Regions from separate parts of the Pantoea sp. Ae19-2 genome, predicted to be linked through region 3. Evidence: predicted binding sites of a transcription regulator. Region 3 holds the regulator's gene; each other region holds the start of a gene.
What was found. Region 3 encodes PurR, which represses purine synthesis genes. Its sites were predicted from a motif close to CANGCAAACGTTTGCNTG; they were not measured.

Region 1: a site for PurR is predicted at 2,563-2,580, ahead of purT (formate-dependent phosphoribosylglycinamide formyltransferase). Genes of this name have one in related genera too.
Region 2: a site for PurR is predicted at 2,559-2,576, ahead of AAIE03_RS19295 (nucleobase:cation symporter-2 family protein). Genes of this name have one in related genera too.

The regions. Positions count from the first base shown of each region.
Region 1 covers NZ_JBCHWE010000001.1:1,426,054-1,431,936, reverse strand. Annotated here, with positions in the region: gene AAIE03_RS06590 (prolyl oligopeptidase family serine peptidase) at 1-1,693, opposite strand, end outside; gene AAIE03_RS06585 (tellurite resistance TerB family protein) at 1,810-2,454, opposite strand; gene purT (formate-dependent phosphoribosylglycinamide formyltransferase) at 2,625-3,803, shown strand; gene AAIE03_RS06575 (bifunctional 4-hydroxy-2-oxoglutarate aldolase/2-dehydro-3-deoxy-phosphogluconate aldolase) at 3,858-4,496, opposite strand; gene zwf (glucose-6-phosphate dehydrogenase) at 4,683-5,883, opposite strand, start outside.
Region 2 covers NZ_JBCHWE010000001.1:4,197,448-4,203,330, reverse strand. Annotated here, with positions in the region: gene iolB (5-deoxy-glucuronate isomerase) at 1-374, opposite strand, end outside; gene AAIE03_RS19305 (CoA-acylating methylmalonate-semialdehyde dehydrogenase) at 432-1,937, opposite strand; gene AAIE03_RS19300 (hypothetical protein) at 2,067-2,381, shown strand; gene AAIE03_RS19295 (nucleobase:cation symporter-2 family protein) at 2,623-4,002, shown strand; gene AAIE03_RS19290 (AI-2E family transporter) at 4,268-5,323, shown strand; gene AAIE03_RS19285 (FadR/GntR family transcriptional regulator) at 5,312-5,883, opposite strand, start outside.
Region 3 covers NZ_JBCHWE010000001.1:1,945,560-1,951,442, reverse strand. Annotated here, with positions in the region: gene punC (purine nucleoside transporter PunC) at 86-1,288, opposite strand; gene punR (DNA-binding transcriptional activator PunR) at 1,397-2,302, shown strand; gene purR (HTH-type transcriptional repressor PurR) at 2,299-3,324, opposite strand; gene cydH (cytochrome bd-I oxidase subunit CydH) at 3,605-3,694, shown strand; gene AAIE03_RS08955 (C40 family peptidase) at 3,759-4,580, opposite strand; gene AAIE03_RS08950 (Grx4 family monothiol glutaredoxin) at 4,945-5,280, shown strand; gene rnt (ribonuclease T) at 5,327-5,883, opposite strand, start outside.

The DNA of each region.
Region 1 (5,883 bases), 520 kb from region 3:
TGGTGAGCACATCAACAAAAGGCACCTGCGCAACCACACCGTGATAGCGCGTGGGCGCCAGATTCATGACTGCGCCCATCAGCAATCCCCCTGCACTTCCTCCCATCGCATAGAGCCGGTCCGTGTGCCCGAATCCACGCGCCACGAGCCCGTTTGTCACGTCGATAAAATCGGTGAAGCTGTTCATCTTATTGAGCAGGCGGCCACCGTCATACCACTGCTGCCCCATCTCCCCGCCGCCTCGCACATGCACCAGCGCATAGATGAACCCGCGGTCCAGCAGGCTGAGCCGACTGACGCTAAAGTCAGCGTCCATGCTACTGCCATAGGCGCCATAGCCATACACCAGCATGGGGTTCTGCCCTTTCTGAAAATGGGTGCGGTGGTACACCAGCGAGACCGGCACTTCTGTGCCGTCAGAAACGGTGATCCAATGGTGCTCGCTTTTGTACTCATCCGGATTGAAGTCTTTGACCGCACTCTGTTTTAAGATGCGACGTTCCCCCGTATCCATATCCAGTTCAAACAGCGTGGCGGGCGTGGTCATGGACGAATAGCCATAGCGCAGCTTACTGGTGCGCGGCGTAGGATTGTAAGCCAGCCAGGTAACGTAAGTGGGATCGTCAAACGCAATGCCGCTGGTTTCTCCCGTCTCCCAGTTGATTTGCCGCAGGCTGGTCAGCCCACGCTGGCGCTCCTCTACCACCAGCCAGTCACGAAAAAGCTGGAAATCCTCCATTACGATATGGTCGCGCGCGGGGATCACGGTTTGCCAGCGCGCTTCATCCAGATAATGGCTACGGTAGAGTCCGAAATTTTTACCCTCACGATTCGAGCGGATGAAGAACGTGTGATCATAATGATCAAGACTGTATTCATGATCGCGCCGCCGGGGCAAAAAAACCTGCGGAATGGCGTCCGGGAAATCCGCATCGATCAGCTGAATCTCGCTGCTGCTGGTGCTGTATAGCACGATCAGGATGAACTGTTTCGACGTGGTTTTATGAATGCTGAGGTGATAGGTATCGTCTTTTTCTTCGTACACGAGCCGATCGTCGTGCTGGGGCGTACCCAACTCATGCCGCCATAGCTGATAAGGCAACAGGGTTTGCGGATGTTTACGAACGTAATAGAGGGTGCGTGAATCATTCGCCCACGCAAAGCTGGACGAGGCATCGTTAAGCACTTCCGGATACCAACTCCCACTGTCCAGATTGCGAAAACGAATGCCGTACTGCCGCCGGGAAAGGAAGTCCTCTGCCACTGCCAGCACCCGGTTATCCGGGCTGATGTGCAGTGCGCCCATGGTATAAAAATCACTGTGTGATGCGCGCTGATTCGCATCCAGCAGCAGTGTCCACGGGTCGCTCTCATCGCTGTCAGCGGGCTGTCGGTAATAGGCGGCATATTCATTGCCGCTTTCATACCGGCTTTGATAGCGATAACCATTTTTCACATAGGGTACTGAGTGGTCCTGCGGCGGCAGGCGATCGATAATCTCATGCAGAATGCGATTCTGTAAGGGCTGTTGTGAGCCCATGATTTTCTGGCCGTAATTGTTCTCTGCGCGTAAATAGTCCAGCACCTCGCTGTTTTCACGCCTGTCGTCACGTAGCCAGTAATAATTGTCGATGCGCGTTTCGCCATGCAGCGATAATTCGTAAGGGATTTTTTTTGCGCTCGGTGCTTTCATGTCATCCGTCCCGCTGAATGTAATGAACACTAAGCGTGGCACTAATGTAAAGAGATGCCAAGTAAAGTGAAGGCAATGTGAGGTTGTGCAGGGCCATATCGCTGGCCCTGTGCGGGTTAGCCCGCTTTCTGCTGCAGGATATCCTGCTGAATGCCGTCACGCACATCCTGCGGGATTTTTAGCGCATCGCCCAGGGCGGAAAGATAGCTGCGCTCCATGAAGTGGTCCACATCGATGGCGGCGCAGCTCAGAAAATAGAGTTCAAGCGCCTCTTCTTCATTTTTGACGTCCGCCGCGAGCCACTCGGGGTCCAGCGGTCGCTGCATGGCCTGCTGGATGAGTTTTTCGGCATCCTGACCATAGCCAGCCTCGTGAATATTATGTTCAATCGCCGCGCGTTCCCGATCGTCAATATGGCCATCGCTTTTAGCAGCAAAAACCAGCGCGGTCACCAGCCGCTCCGCCCGCTGATCCACTGGCGTTTGCAACGCACCAAAGCCGGGATCGTTTTGATGCGTTTCGCGTACCCGCTGCTTATATTTGTTCCACAGCACGGCACCCGCCGCGGCCCCGCCGCCGATAATCAAAGCCTGACCGCCATATTTCGTTAACAACTTTCGGGATGACTTACTGGCCACCAGCATGGCTGCCAGCCCGCCTAATGCCCCCGGCGCCAGCATATCGCTTAATCCTCCGCTGGATTTACCCTCGCTGCTTTTTTTAGCCAGTACCGATTGAATCTGTTGCAGCCAGTTATTCATCATCATCTCCCTTTACCATTCAGAAACAACATCATTACCAAAAAGATGTCAGGAAACGTCAGAGCAGGAAAAGTAGCGCAAACCCAGGCAAACAAGCTGAAGGGTGAGAACGCAAACGTTTTCGTATATACTGCGCGCGCATTTTGACTGCTTCGATTTTAGGGGAATTTATGACGACTCTTGGAACTGCGCTGCGCCCTGGTGCAACGCGCGTAATGCTGTTGGGCTCCGGTGAACTGGGGAAAGAAGTTGCGCTGGAATGTCAGCGCCTGGGTGTGGAAGTGATTGCCGTTGACCGCTACGCTGATGCACCTGCCATGCATGTTGCTCATCGCAGCCACGTGATTAATATGCTGGATGGTGACGCGCTGGCCGCGGTGATTGCGCAGGAAAAGCCTCACTTCGTCGTACCCGAAATTGAAGCTATTGCGACTGAAAAACTCCTGGAGCTGGAGCAGCAAGGCCAGCACGTCGTGCCGACCGCCCGCGCGGCGCGCCTGACCATGAACCGCGAGGGCATTCGCCGTCTGGCAGCAAAAGAGCTCGCGCTTCCCACTTCCCACTACCGTTTTGCCGACAGCAAAGATAATTTCGTGTCTGCCGCCGCCGAAATTGGTTTTCCGTGCATCGTGAAGCCAGTGATGAGCTCTTCAGGTAAAGGTCAGAGCTTTATCCGGGATGCCAGCCAGCTGGAAAAAGCCTGGGACTATGCGCAGCAAGGTGGCCGTGCGGGTGCCGGGCGCGTTATCGTGGAAGGCGTGGTGAAGTTTGATTTTGAAATCACCCTGTTAACGATCAGTGCCGTTGACGGCATTCATTTCTGTGCCCCCATTGGTCATCGCCAGGAAGACGGGGATTACCGTGAATCATGGCAACCTCAGCAGATGAGTGAGCTGGCGCTGCAGCGTGCGCAGCACATTGCGGAAACCGTGGTGAAAGCGCTGGGTGGCTATGGGCTGTTTGGCGTAGAGCTGTTTGTCTGTGGCGACGAAGTGGTGTTCAGCGAAGTCTCCCCTCGCCCGCACGATACCGGTATGGTGACGCTGATTTCACAAGATCTGTCTGAATTCGCGCTTCATGTGCGTGCGTTCCTTGGCCTGCCGATTGGCGCCGTTCGCCAGTATGGTCCTTCCGCGTCAGCCGTCATCCTGCCGCAATTGACCAGTCAGAACGTGCAGTTCGTCAATGTGGAGGCGGCATTGGGTTCAGGTTTGCAGCTGCGCCTGTTTGGCAAACCTGAAATCGACGGTCAGCGCCGTTTAGGTGTTGCCCTGGCCTGTGCGGATACAACTAAAGAAGCCGTTGCGCGTGCCGTTGCCAGCGCGGCGGCTGTCAGCGTTCAGGGATAGTGCCATTGCGGTGAGTCAGTGACTCACCGCTCGCGTTTGACTTCCCGCCGGAGATTACTCTGCGCCAGCGACAGCGTCGCGCGCCAGTTGCGTGATTCGCTGCCAGTCGCCCGCTTCCAGTGCATCGTTTGGCACCAGCCAGGAACCGCCGATACAGAGCACGCTTTTGAGAGCCAGATAGTCGCGGTAATTTGCCGGTGAGATACCGCCCGTCGGGCAGAAGCGTACCTGAGGGAAAGGCCCGCCGATGGCCTGCAACGCTTTTACTCCACCGTTCGCTTCCGCAGGGAAAAACTTGAATTCCCGCAAACCATAGTCCATGCCGGTCATCAATTCTGACACCGTGCTAATGCCGGGAATCAGCGGAATTGGGCCTTCAACGGCGGCCTTAAGCAGAGACTCGGTAATCCCCGGGCTAATGACGAACCGGGCACCCGCCTGCGTGACTTCCTGCAGCTGTTGGGTGTTAAGCACGGTGCCGGCTCCCACAATGGCGTCAGGTACGTTTTTAATGATGGCGCGCAGGGCATCCATCGCCACAGGGGTGCGCAACGTGACCTCAAGTACCTTGACGCCACCGGCGACCAGGGCCTGAGCCATGGGAACGGCATGTTCCAGCTTGTTAACCACAATTACCGGTACGACCGGTCCGGTTTTCAGAATCTGTTCGGCACTCGTTTTCCAGTTTTTCATCACGTCCCCTGATGGATAACATTGGGAGCAGCACGGCGAGGACATCGCCAGGCCAGCCCGGTTAACAGCGCTACTACCATACAGGATCCGCCGTTTGCCCGTCTATGACCGGGAAAGATTTTTAAAACGGCAGTTCATTTTTGAGAGTTGGTGCAAAAAAAAGCCCGCTCGCGGCGGGCTGGGTGGTTATTCAAATTCGTTCCAGGAGCGGCCATCACGCGTAATCATTGCCACAGAGGCCACCGGCCCCCATGTTCCCGCCTGATAAGGCTTGGATGAGTCGCCGTCGGCTGCCCAGGCATCGATGATGGAATCCACATAGGTCCATGCCGCTTCCACTTCATCGCGACGCACAAACAGCGCCTGAATACCGCGCATGGATTCCAGCAATAAGCGCTCATAGGCATCGGCCAGATGAGACTGATTAAAGGTTTCTGAGTAGCTCAGATCCAGTTTGGTGGTTTGCAGTTTGTGTTTGTGATCAAGACCCGGCACTTTGTTCAGGATCTCAATATCCACGCCTTCATCAGGCTGCAGACGAATAGTGAGTTTGTTCTGCGGCAACTGGGAGTAGGAATCCTTAAACAGGTTCATCTCCGGGTTTTTGAAATACACCACGACTTCTGAGCATTTGGTCGGAAGACGTTTACCGGTACGCAGGTAGAACGGCACGCCTGCCCAACGCCAGTTATCGATGTCCACGCGAATAGCCACAAAGGTTTCGGTGGCGCTGGTCTTATTGGCACCCTCTTCTTCCAGATAGCCTGGCACTTTCTTGCCCTGAACGAAGCCAGAGGTGTACTGACCACGTACCGTTTTTTCGCGGACGTTGGTTTGATCGATAGGACGCAGCGAGCGCAGCACTTTCACTTTTTCATCACGAATACTGTCGGCGCTGAGATCGGAAGGCGGTGACATGGCGATCATCGTCAGAACCTGTAACAGATGGTTCTGAATCATATCGCGCATCTGGCCCGCTTTATCAAAGTAGCCCCAGCGTCCTTCAATACCCACTTCTTCCGCCACGGTAATCTGCACGTGATCGATCGTGCGGTTATCCCAGTTATTAACAAAAATGGCATTAGCAAAGCGCAGCGCTAACAGGTTAAGAACCGTTTCTTTGCCCAGATAGTGGTCAATACGGAAAACCTGACTCTCATCAAAGTACTCACCCACGCTGTCGTTAATTTCTTTTGAGGTTTCCAGCGAGGTACCGAGCGGTTTTTCCATGACAACACGCGCGGGTTTAGCGTTCAGCTTTGCCGTGCCCAGTCCCTGACAGATCGCACCGAAGGTGCTGGGCGGCATGGCAAAATAGTTAATGGTGGTACGGCTTTTCTGGTCCAGCATCTTACCCAGGCGTGGGAAGTGCGACGTATCGTTTACA
Region 2 (5,883 bases), 2.3 Mb from region 3:
TCTGGCGCAATCAGTCGAGCGGGCAGGTTGTCGCCCTGCCCCGGTGCCTTGCAGACCGCCAGCTCAAGATCGCTGTCCGCTCTTACCGTCACTGCATCATCATGAGGGACATACACGGAATAAGGCGGCGTACGTTCAAACGGCGACATTCGCTTACCTAACCCCGGAAAGTTTGCATGACGTGTGCTAATCGAGGCCAGGCCTGCCACCAGCACCAGGCAAAGCTCGCTGTCACCGCTGGCCATGTCGAGCGTCTGTCCTTGTTTTAACAGGAAAGACTCGAAACCCACATAGCGCCAGCCCGCACTGTCTGGCGTTACCTGCTGTATGCGCCCCTGCTCATCGGGTTGTTTTACCTTTGAGAGTAATGACATCCGCCGTCTCCTAATCCATCGCCCTTTATCGTCAATACGCTGTCACTCAGCGCCCACTCAACCCAACGTCGGCATACTGAATTCAGAAACCGTTTGCTGGCCGCTCGGCCAACGGACGGTCGCTGTTTTCATGCGCGTATAAAAACGTACGCCGTCCGGACCGTGGACATTCAGTGCGCCAAACACCGAGCGCTTCCAGCCACCAAAACTGTGGAATGCCATTGGCACCGGCACGGGCACGTTGACGCCGACCATTCCGGCTTCGACGTTTTGGACAAATTCACGCGCCGTGTGACCATTACTGGTAAAAATGGCGCTGCCGTTGCCGAATTCGTGACTGTTAACCAGTTTCAGCGCACTGTCGTAATCCGGCGCGCGCATGATGCTCAGCACCGGGCCAAAGATTTCTTCACGCCAGATCACCATCTCTGGGGTTACGTGATCGAATAACGTTCCACCGACATAGTAGCCGTCCTCATAACCTGCAACCTTCTGGTGACGACCATCCACAACCAGCGTTGCCCCTTCCTGCTCGCCGATGTCGATATAACCCAGCACTTTCTTCTGATGGGCGGCCGAAACGACAGGCCCCATTTCATTCTCGTCACTGCCCTTACTCATGCCCGGCCCGACGCGTAATGCTTTAATCAGCGGCGTCAGGCGCGAAATCAGTTTATCGGCGGTGTCATCGCCTACTGCGACCACGACAGGCAACGCCATGCAGCGTTCACCCGCCGAGCCAAATGCGCCCCCCATGATGGCATTGACCGTGGCGTCCAGGTCAGCATCAGGCATGACGATAGCGTGGTTTTTGGCCGCGCCAAATGCCTGCACGCGTTTGCCGTGCGCGCTGGCCGTTTTGTAAATGTGCTCAGCCACACCCGACGAACCCACAAAGCTAACGGCCGCAATTCGGGGATCTTTGTAAAGCTGTTCTGCATTCTCATTCGAACTGTGTACCACGTTGAAAACGCCATCCGGCAGGCCCGCTTCTTTCAGTAACTCCGCCATGCGCACGGCGGCAGACGGATCCAGCGCCGGGGGTTTAAGTACAAAGGTGTTGCCGCAGGCCAGGGCAATAGGGAACATCCACAGTGGCACCATGGCGGGGAAATTGAAGGGGGTAATCCCTGCAACCACGCCGACCGGCTGCATGAGCGAGTAGCTGTCTACGCCGCCGCCCACGTTAGGCGAGTTCTCCCCCTTAAGCAGGTGAGGAATGCCGCAGGCGAACTCAATCACCTCAATCCCGCGCGTCAGTTCACCCAACGCATCAGACCAGACTTTGCCGTGCTCGGACACGATCAGCGCCGCCAGCTCATCACGATGCTGTTCCATTAAGGCTTTAAAGTTGAACATCACGCGTGCGCGGCGCAGCGGGGCGGTTTTGGACCAGGCAGGAAAGGCTGCATGCGCCACGTCGATTGCCTGGGCCACTTCGTCTGCGCTGCATTGGGTAAGTTCACGGATCACCTTGCCGGTTGCCGGATCGAACACAGGAATGGTTTCGTTGCTGGCACTGAACGTGGTTTTACCGCCAATAAAATTTCCTACGATAGTCATGATGTTGCCTCTTTGGTATGTACGGTTCCAGCAGGCAAAGCACAAGAAGTGGCATGCTGGCTGGGCAGGAAAAGCCAAAAGCATGCTGAGAAGCTATTACAATGGAATAAATTTTTCAAATAAATATTTTTGAAAAATTACTTTTTAGCGGGGCAGATCGCATTTTTGCATGTCGCTCTGAACGGCTCGCCAGCAATGGCTGTACATGACTTGTCTGGGGGGAAGTTAGTGCCTGTATGCTGTGACGACAAGCGCCAGCGTGAAGCCTGCACTGATGCGGTCGTCCCTTCCCGGTCAGGCGTCAAAATAAGCATGGAGAGACAAAACACCGCCTTCCTTTTAAGTTTCATTAAATCGCATAGTGAAATGAATATTTCTTTTTACGCACCTCTTGCCCTCAGCCTGCCTTTGACAAGGTTCACTCTGCTGGCGCAACGCCCTTAAGCCAAACTGGTGCACGACAGTGGTGCAAAATCCCTCAACCACGGCCATTTTCTGAACCAATAATTTCCTGATTGCAAATCAGGAATCATGTGTTTCACAGCTTACCGCCTTTCCTGCATCGCAGAGTAACGGTCTATCTGTATGATTATTAGCATTATTTATGAGATCCCTCGACACAACGCAAAACCTGGCCTGCTTTATGCAATACCGTCGGACCTCCCTGCACCCGAAAGAGATAATCATGTCTGACCCAAAAAACAGCGGCTTACTGTACGGACTGGACCAGCGAATCCCACCACTCCAGGCTTTCTTCAGCGCTTCACAGCATGTGCTGGCGGGCCTGGTTGGCATTATTACGCCCCCGTTGCTGATCGGCACGGCGCTGGGTCTGGATGCGTGGCTGCCTTATTTGATCAGCATGTCGCTCCTTGCCTCCGGCATCGGGACGTTTCTGCAGTCAAACCGGGTATGGGGCATAGGTGCCGGCATGATATGCATGCAGGGCACCAGTTTTGCCTTTCTTGGTGTGGCCATCTCCGGCGGCCTGTGGGTCAAAGCACAGGGCGGCAGTCCAGAAGACATCATGGCGATGCTGTTTGGCGTCAACTTTGTCGCGGCGCTGGTGCCGGTCATCGTCAGCCGCTTCATCGATACCTTAAAGCGGGTCTTTACGCCGGTGGTGACGGGGAGCGTGATTGCGCTGATTGGTATCAGCCTGATCAAAGTCAGTGTGATTAACTGGTGCGGCGGTGAGAAAGCCCAGGATTTTGCCAGCCTCAGTAACCTGGCGCTGGGTGCGTTAACGCTTGGCGTCATCGTTGTGCTGAGCTGCTCCGGTAACCGCTGGCTACGCCTTTCATCGGTCGTGGCCGGCATCGCAGCAGGCTGTATTGCCGCTGCCCTGAGTGGCAAATTTCAGGTTCACGATCTGGGCGAGAGCGTCTTTCGTTTACCCTCTCTGTTTCCGTTTGGCTTTCACTTCAACAGTACGCTTTTCATTCCGGTGGTGCTGGTCTCTCTGGTCTGCATCATCGAGGCGGTGGGCGATCTTACTGCTAACAGCCTGATTTCCGGTAAATCTATTACCGACAAGACCTTTAGTGCCCGTCTCAAGGGCGGCATTCTGGCAGACGGACTGAGCTGCATGATTGCGGCGATGCTGAGCGCCTTTCCCAACACCACCTTTGCGCAAAATAACGGCGTGATCCAGATGACGGGCGTGGCGAGTCGTTTTGTCGGTCGTTACGTCGGCGTCATTCTTATCCTGCTGGGGCTGTTTCCGCCTTTCAGCGAAGCACTGCGTCAGATTCCCACACCGGTGCTGGGGGGAGCCACAATGGTGATGTTCGGCTGCGTCGTCACGGCGGGGATTCGCATCCTAAGCCAGGCTCCGCTAACGCGCAGGGAAATACTTATTGTCGGTCTGGCGTTTAGTTTCGGGCTGGGAATCGAATCCGTTCCCGCTTCGCTTTCCCATCTGCCGCCCATGTTTGAGAATCTGTTTGGCTCCGCGGCCACCACCGGCGGCCTGGTCGCCATTGTCCTGAATCTTCTCATTCCTGGCGCAGACAAGCCGGCACGTGAAGAAGTAGAAGAGGGCGAATCCGCACAGTCATTGTAAACCTGCCTCATTCACCCGCGACGCAGTCGTTGCGGGTGACCGCCTGTGCGCTCAGGCCCCCTGCCCTTGATGTCTCCGACAGCTTTCTCACTGGATCCGCCCCAGAATCCTTTAACACCCAGACGGCAACACAGCAGAAAATCCGGCTTATTCCGCCATTTATCGGGTAAAAAACTCGCCTGATTTACCGTTTCCCTTAACAAATCAGACCGTTACTTTTCCTTCAACTACACTTTCATCAGTTATTTATGCGTAGAGATACAGAATGAACGCGTTACAGCAGGAAAAAATTGGACAAAATATCTTAATCAAACTCGCGATGCTGGTGATTATCCTTGCCGGGATAAGAGCGGCCTCCGACATTCTGGTCCCGTTACTTCTGGCGGCCTTTTTTGCCATCGTACTGAATCCGTTAGTCACGATACTGATGCGGCGCGGGCTGCGGCGGGGGTTGGCGATTACCCTGGTGATTACGGTGATTTTTATCGTGATTCTGCTGCTGGGAGCCATACTGGCAAGCTCGATGAGTGAGTTTTCCGACCTCTATCCTCAACTGCGCACCATTATGGAAAAGAAAATGGCGGTGGTTCAGCATCTGGCAGCCAGCATCCATCTCAATATCTCAACCGATGCCCTGGTTCAGCGTTTCGACCCCAATACCGTTATGAATCTGGCCAGTGTGGCGCTGAGTGGCTTTTCAGGCGCGATGACCAATACCGTGTTACTGATCCTCACCGTGGTCTTTATGCTGTTTGAGGTGCACCATCTGCCTTATAAAATGCGTAACTCGTTTGTGAACCCCAAAATTCGTATCGCCGGTTTACACAAGGCCTTAAAAGGGGTGACGCATTACCTGGCATTGAAGACGCTAATCAGCCTGATCACCGGCATCGCGGTCTGGCTGACGCTCTACCTGCTGGACGTGAAATTTGCGTTACTGTGGGGCGTGGTGGCCTTTATCCTTAACTTTATTCCCAATATCGGGCCGATTATTGCCGGTATTCCTCCTTTCCTGCAGGCGCTGCTGCTCAACAGCGTGTTTGACGCGGCAATGGTGGCGGCGCTGTTTACTGCCATTCACATGGTTTTCGGCAATATGCTTGAGCCACGCATCATGGGGCGCGGTCTGGGCTTATCAACATTGGTGGTGTTTCTGTCATTGATATTTTGGGGCTGGCTGCTGGGCCCGGTCGGCATGCTGCTGTCCGTTCCTCTGACCAGCATCACTAAAATTTTAATGGAAACTACCCCGGGCGGGAGCCGTCTGGCCATTATGCTGGGAACCGGCCGCCCCAAGCCTTCGCGGCTGTTAACCAAGTAAACGCTGCTGCACATGCTGCAGATGATCTCTCATCGCCGCCTGTGCAGCCTGCTCATCACCGGACGCAATTGCCTCGGCGATGCGCTGATGGTCCGCGTTCATTTCATCTGCAAAGGTATTGTCGGCATAATGACGTTCCAGCCGGCGGAAATGGGCGCTGTCGCGTTTGTTCCACAGATTTTCCATCATTTCCCGCAACAGATCATTGCCGCTCATCTCGCTAATCAGCAGATGAAAGCCTTTATCCTGCTCGATGAAAGCCGCGTCGTTTTCATTAAATGCCTGGAGCGCTGCGCTAAGGGACAGCAGCTGCTGACGCTGGGCCTCACTGCCGTTTCGCGCCGCCATGCCCGCCAGCATGCTCTCATAGGCTTCGCGCGCCTGTAGCAGATCCTGCAGGCTGAAGTTCTCGGTTTCTTTGCCTGCTGAAGGTTGCGGTAAGGTCTGAGCGACAAAAACCCCCGTACCGGTGTGGATGCTGACGTAACCCGTCATCTCCAGCGCTATCAGGGCTTCACGCACCGATGAACGACTGACGCCCAGTTGTCGGGCCAGTTCCC
Region 3 (5,883 bases):
GATGGTACGGCGAATCAGGGCCCGGCACAGGAGGCGCTGGCGGGCCCGTCACGTGTTGATCACTCAGACGACAAAAGTCGTTGCCTCAGTTATTATCCTGGCAGGGATGTGCCGTTGAGGCAATATCAGTTTGTGCGCCGGTGCGGCGCTGCATCTGATAGCCTGCCAGCGCCAGTACAATCGTCACCGCCATGATGAGCGTTGTGGTGAACAGCGCCTGGGTCAGGCCCGCCGAGACGGCCAGGCTGGCGACAAAGCACAGGCCCAGCTGCAGCGTGTTCTGCAGGGCGGCGGCTCTGCCGGTCGCATGGGGGAAGGGCAGAAGTGCACTGGATACGACGATGGGATAAATCGCCCCGTTCGCCAGCGCCATGCCGCAAAACGGCACCAGCAAAGCGGTGAGTGAAACCGAGCCTGACAGGGCGACGGCAAACAGGGCCAGTACGCTAAGGCTATAGACGATGAGCAGCCATGGCAGCAACTGCGCCCCTTTGAAACGGTTAAGGAGCGCACGGCAGCCAAAACCGCCGACTAAGAAAGCAATGGTCTGCGGAATATAGCTTAAGCCGATATCAGCAGGCGACAGGCCAATCGCTGCCAGAATAAACGGTGATCCGGTCAACCAGGCAAAAAAGCTGGCCGAGCAGGCAGAATACATCAGGACGTTACCGCTGTAGACGCGTGAACGCAGCAGCGTCATAAAACCGGGCTGTGACGGGGCCGGGCGGCGGGCTGTTTGTACCGATGGCAGGCGCAGCGTAATCAAGATCAGGGCTGCGGCAATCGCGGTCAGAACGACAAAAATTGAGCGCCAGTGAAAATGGCTAATCAGCCAGGCTCCCAGCAGCGGGGCCAGCGCAGGAGACAGCGCGACCAGCGGCATAATAGTGGCAAAGACTTTATTCGCGCGCGACTGAGGATAGCGATCGACCACCAGGGCCTGCCAGCTCACGGCAGCCGCGCACACGCCGATGGCCTGAATGAAGCGCAGCACCAGCATCAGTACGACGTCGTCCACCCACAGCATCCCCGCACAACCCAGCGCAAACAGGCTCAGTCCTGCCAGCAATACCGGTTTGCGGCCAATACGATCTGACAGCGGTCCCCATACCAGCTGACCACAGGCAAAACCCGCCAGGAACAGGCTCATACTGGCGCTGATCATCCCGGCGGAGGTGTTAAAACTTTGCTGCATGGCCCCGAAGGCGGGCAGGTACATATCGGTGGCCAGAAAGCCCAGCATACTGAGCACGGCAAGATAGGGAATGAATCCTTTAGAAGCTGACATCTGATTCTCATTTTTTGCAGGATAAACGCGGGGCAGTGTAAAAGCTGTACTTCATACTGTGAAACGGTAAAATTTGCCTGTTGCTGTTAAAAAATTTAAAGGCAGGATATGTGGTCTGAATATGCGCTTGAAGTGGTTGATGCGGTCGCGCGTGGCGGCAGTTTCAGTGCTGCGGCCCAGGAGTTGCACCGTGTGCCTTCTGCCATCAGCTATACCGTTCGCCAGCTTGAAACCTGGCTGGCGGTACCGCTGTTTGAACGGCAGCACCGGGAGGTTGTTTTGACACCTGCGGGCGAACATTTTGTGCGAGAAGGCCGCAGCGTCATCAAAAAAATGGATGCCACGCGCCGTCAGTGCCAGCAACTGGCCAACGGCTGGCGAGGGCAAATCGCGATTGCGGTGGACTGCATTGTGAAACCGCACCGAACCCGTCAGTTCGTCAGGGATTTCTACCGCCACTTTCCGGATATGGAGCTCCACATCAGTTATGAAGTGTTTAACGGCGTATGGGATGCGCTGGCTGACGGAAGAGTCGAGGTCGCAATAGGCGCGACTCAGGCGATTCCGGTGGGCGGGCGGTTTGCTTTCCGCGATATGGGAACCCTGAACTGGCGCTGCATCGTCGCGCGGGAACATCCGTTAACCCAGGTCGCCCGGCTGGATGATGAGGCGTTGCGCAACTGGCCTTCGCTGGTGCTGGAAGACACCTCGCGTGCGTTACCGCGCCGTATGACCTGGGCTCTGGATAATCAACGCCGACTGGTGGTGCCTGAATGGCAGACCGGGCTGGACTGCGTCCGGTCCGGGCTGTGCGTCGCAATGGTGCCGGGGCACTTAGCCCGCCCGCTACTGGACAGCGGCGAAGTGACCGAACTTAACTTGCCCCAGCCTTTTCCAGAAAGTCCCTGCTGCGTCAGTTGGGCGGAAGATCGCGCATCACCGGCATTGGGCTGGTTGCTCAATTACCTGGGTGATGCGCAAACGCTCAATCAGGAGTGGTTGAGCGAGGATTAGCGACGGTAGTCGCGATAGGGACCGTAGCCTACAGAGCGTCGCTCAATCAGTGTCGGATGCACTTCGATGGTTTGCGACTCTTCACGCTTGCTGGTAATGCGGTCCAGCAGCATCTCCAGAGCCTTCTCCCCCAGTTGCGCTTTTGGCTGGTGCACGGTAGTGAGTGCAGGCGTGAAATAGCGTGCGTTGCGCACATTATCGTAGCCAATCACCGAAATATCCTGCGGGACGCGCAGGCCCATTTCATCGGCGGCACAGATAGCGCCCATGGCCATAATATCGCCACCGCAGAACACCGCGCTTGGGCGCTGCTTCTGCGACAGAATTTGCTGCATAGCCTGATACCCGGATTCAGGCTCGAAATCGCCCTGCACAATCCACTCTGAACGCGGCTGAATACCGGCTTCTTCCAGCGCCTTGAGGAAACCGGCATGACGGCCACCACCGGTGTTACGTTCCATTTGCCCTGGAATGGCGCCGATATCGCGATGCCCGCGTTCGATGAGGTAGCGGCCGGCCAGATAACCGCCCTGAAACGCATTATCCAGCACCGTGTCAGTAAAATCGGCACGGGATTCGCCCCAGTCCATGACCACCATGGGAATATTGCGGTTGGCTTCCAGCATTTGCAGCAAATCATCCGGGTACTCAGAACACATGACCAGCAGCCCATCGACGCGCTTCTGCGCCATCATCGAGAGGTAGGCACGCTGTTTTTGCAGGTCGTTATGCGCGTTGCCTAAAATCAGGGTGTAGCCTTTATCAAAGCAGTGATTCTCCACGGCTTCAATAATTTCAGCGAAATAGGGCGCCTCGCTGGAGGTGGCCAAAAGGCCCAGCGTTTTGGTGTGATTCACCTTCAGGCTGCGTGCTACGGCGCTGGGTGAATAATGTAATTCCCGAATCGCTTCCCAGACCGCTTCGCGGGTATCTTCTGCGACAAAGCGCGTCTTATTGATGACGTGAGAAACGGTTGTGGTAGAGACGCCTGCACGTTTCGCCACATCTTTAATTGTTGCCATGAAAATCGAACTCCCGGGCTTATCTAACCTGTTGATAAGCATGTTGTTAAACGTTTGCGTCAGCGGACGGTTATTTCTGCAAAAAAATCGTTTTTCTGACCGGTTATGGGGCATCGGGGCAGGAAATAACGGTTGAAAAGGGTGCTGACGCAACCGATGTTGCGCGCTGTTGCGCAACAAAGAGGGGATTCTAACAAGGCTGCACGGATAAAACGAGATTTTTACCCACGCGTGTGGGAAAATGCTTAACCCCTACTAAAATTGTGCCTAAGGAGTTGTGATGAGTACCGATCTGAAACTGTCATTGATGACCACGGCGGCTGCACTGTTGATGATTATTGCGTTCAGCTTTACCGCCATTCTGAACTAATAAAAAAGCCGGGAAGGTTTCCCTGTCCCGGCTGCGTTCCGTCGGTATGACGGAGGAGTGACGTTTAGCGAACGGTTTTTGGCGTCATGACGCGACGCGCACCAATATAGTGGCGCTGCCAGTAATCTTCGCTTAACGCACTGATTTGAATGTCCTTTCCGGTACGCGGTGACTGAATAAATTTACCGTTACCCAGGTAAACACCCACGTGGTCGGCCGTGCCACGTCCGTTGATGCGGAAAAACACCAGATCGCCTTTCTCCAGCGCTTCCCGATTCACCGGCGCGGCATCCCGCAGGTGATACATTTCATTTGCAGTACGCGGAATTTTAAATTTCACCACATCTTTGTAGGCGTACCACACCAGGCCGCTGCAGTCGAAACCGGTATGCGGCGATTTTCCGCCCCACTGGTAGCGCTTGCCCAGCTGTCCCATCAGTTTTGCCATCGCCGTTTCACGTGCTTTTTGATAGCGCTGACGGTGTGCGTTGCTCATTTTGATGGTGCCGGTATCCTTGCTGTTCGCTTTCGCCACCTTCACCGCGCGTTGATGACCATAGCGTTTCTTGCTGGTGGCATTGGCCGCCACTTTTTTTGTGAGCTTCTTGTGTGAATCAGTCGCTTTGGTCAGGGTTTTGTGAGAGGCAACCGCGTGAGAGGGATTTTTACTGGTTTTAAGCGTTTTGCTGGATTTCTGCTCTGCGGAGGAACGGCTTTTTTTCGCCGACGCTTTAACCGTGCGTCGCTTGCGCCGCTCATCTTCGCGCGCACTTTTTTTCTCTACCTTATGCAAGCTGGCCTTAACCGGCGCCTGCGGTGATGCAGAGGCGACGTTAAAGAACAGTTGCGCAAAAGCCAGAATAAGAAGCGTAATAATTGAACGCATAGTCCGTTTACTGGTTAAGCTGTCAGGTTCAACAGATATCTGACAAGGTTAAGAAAAATCTGATCAACGATCAGCGCCGAAGACATTCTAGTCCAGTTTTTTTTAAAACAGTAAGTCCTTTTTTTATTAATTAATAACTTGGGTAAAAAGCAGGCATAAATAAGCAATTTCAGCAGCTTAACTCAGCAAAATTATTGCAAATTATTAATACATTCACCTTTCGGGTCCCGATGAGCGGGTGGATAGCGCGCAAGCGGACTTAACAAACATGGCGGTTTGCCCTAACGGGAAGAAAATCTCATTTTCAGTCCTGAAGGGAAGTCGCTACAATAAAGAAACACGAAGTGACGAATTAAGGAAGGCAATAATGAGTACTGTAGAAAAAATTCAGCGCCAGATCGCAGAAAACCCGATCCTGCTGTACATGAAAGGTTCGCCGAAACTGCCAAGCTGCGGTTTCTCTGCCCAGGCGGTTCAGGCGCTGTCTGCCTGTGGTGAGCGCTTCGCTTACGTGGATATTCTGCAGAACCCGGATATTCGCGCAGAGCTGCCAAAGTATGCTAACTGGCCAACCTTCCCTCAGCTGTGGGTCGATGGCGAACTGGTTGGCGGCTGCGACATTATTGTTGAGATGTTCCAGCGTGGCGAATTACAACCGCTGGTCAAAGAAACCGCTGAGAAGTTTAAAGAAGCGGAATAATAAAAAAAGGCCGACATCGTCGGCCTTTTCTTCGTTTAACGGGCCTTTACTCCGCCGCGCCCTGATCTTCTGTTGCCTCTTCCGCTAGAGCCAGCGGCCAGCCTCCCAGACGTTTCCAGCGATTGACCAGTTCGCAGAACAGCGTGGCCGTTTGCTGCGTGTCATACAGCGCAGAGTGCGCCTGACTGCTGTCAAATTCCATCCCGGCCGCTTTGCAGGCTTTGGCCAGTACCGTCTGACCCAGCACTAACCCGCTCAGGGCGGCCGTGTCGAAAGTGGCAAAAGGATGAAACGGATTCCGTTTCAGGCTGGCGCGTTCGGCGGCAGCATTCATAAAATTAAGATCGAAGGTCGCATTATGCGCCACCATGATCGCGCGATTGCACCCGGTATCTTTAATGCCTTTGCGCACCAGTTTAAAAATGGCATGCAAGGCTTCGTATTCGCTCACCGCGCCCCGTAACGGATTGCTGGGATCGATGCCGGTAAAGGCAAGGGCTTCCGGATGCAGCAGAGCGCCGACAAAAGGTTCAACATGAAAATGCAGTGTCTGGTCGTGATGAAGCCAACCCTCGTCATCCATTTTCAGCGTAATGGCCGCGA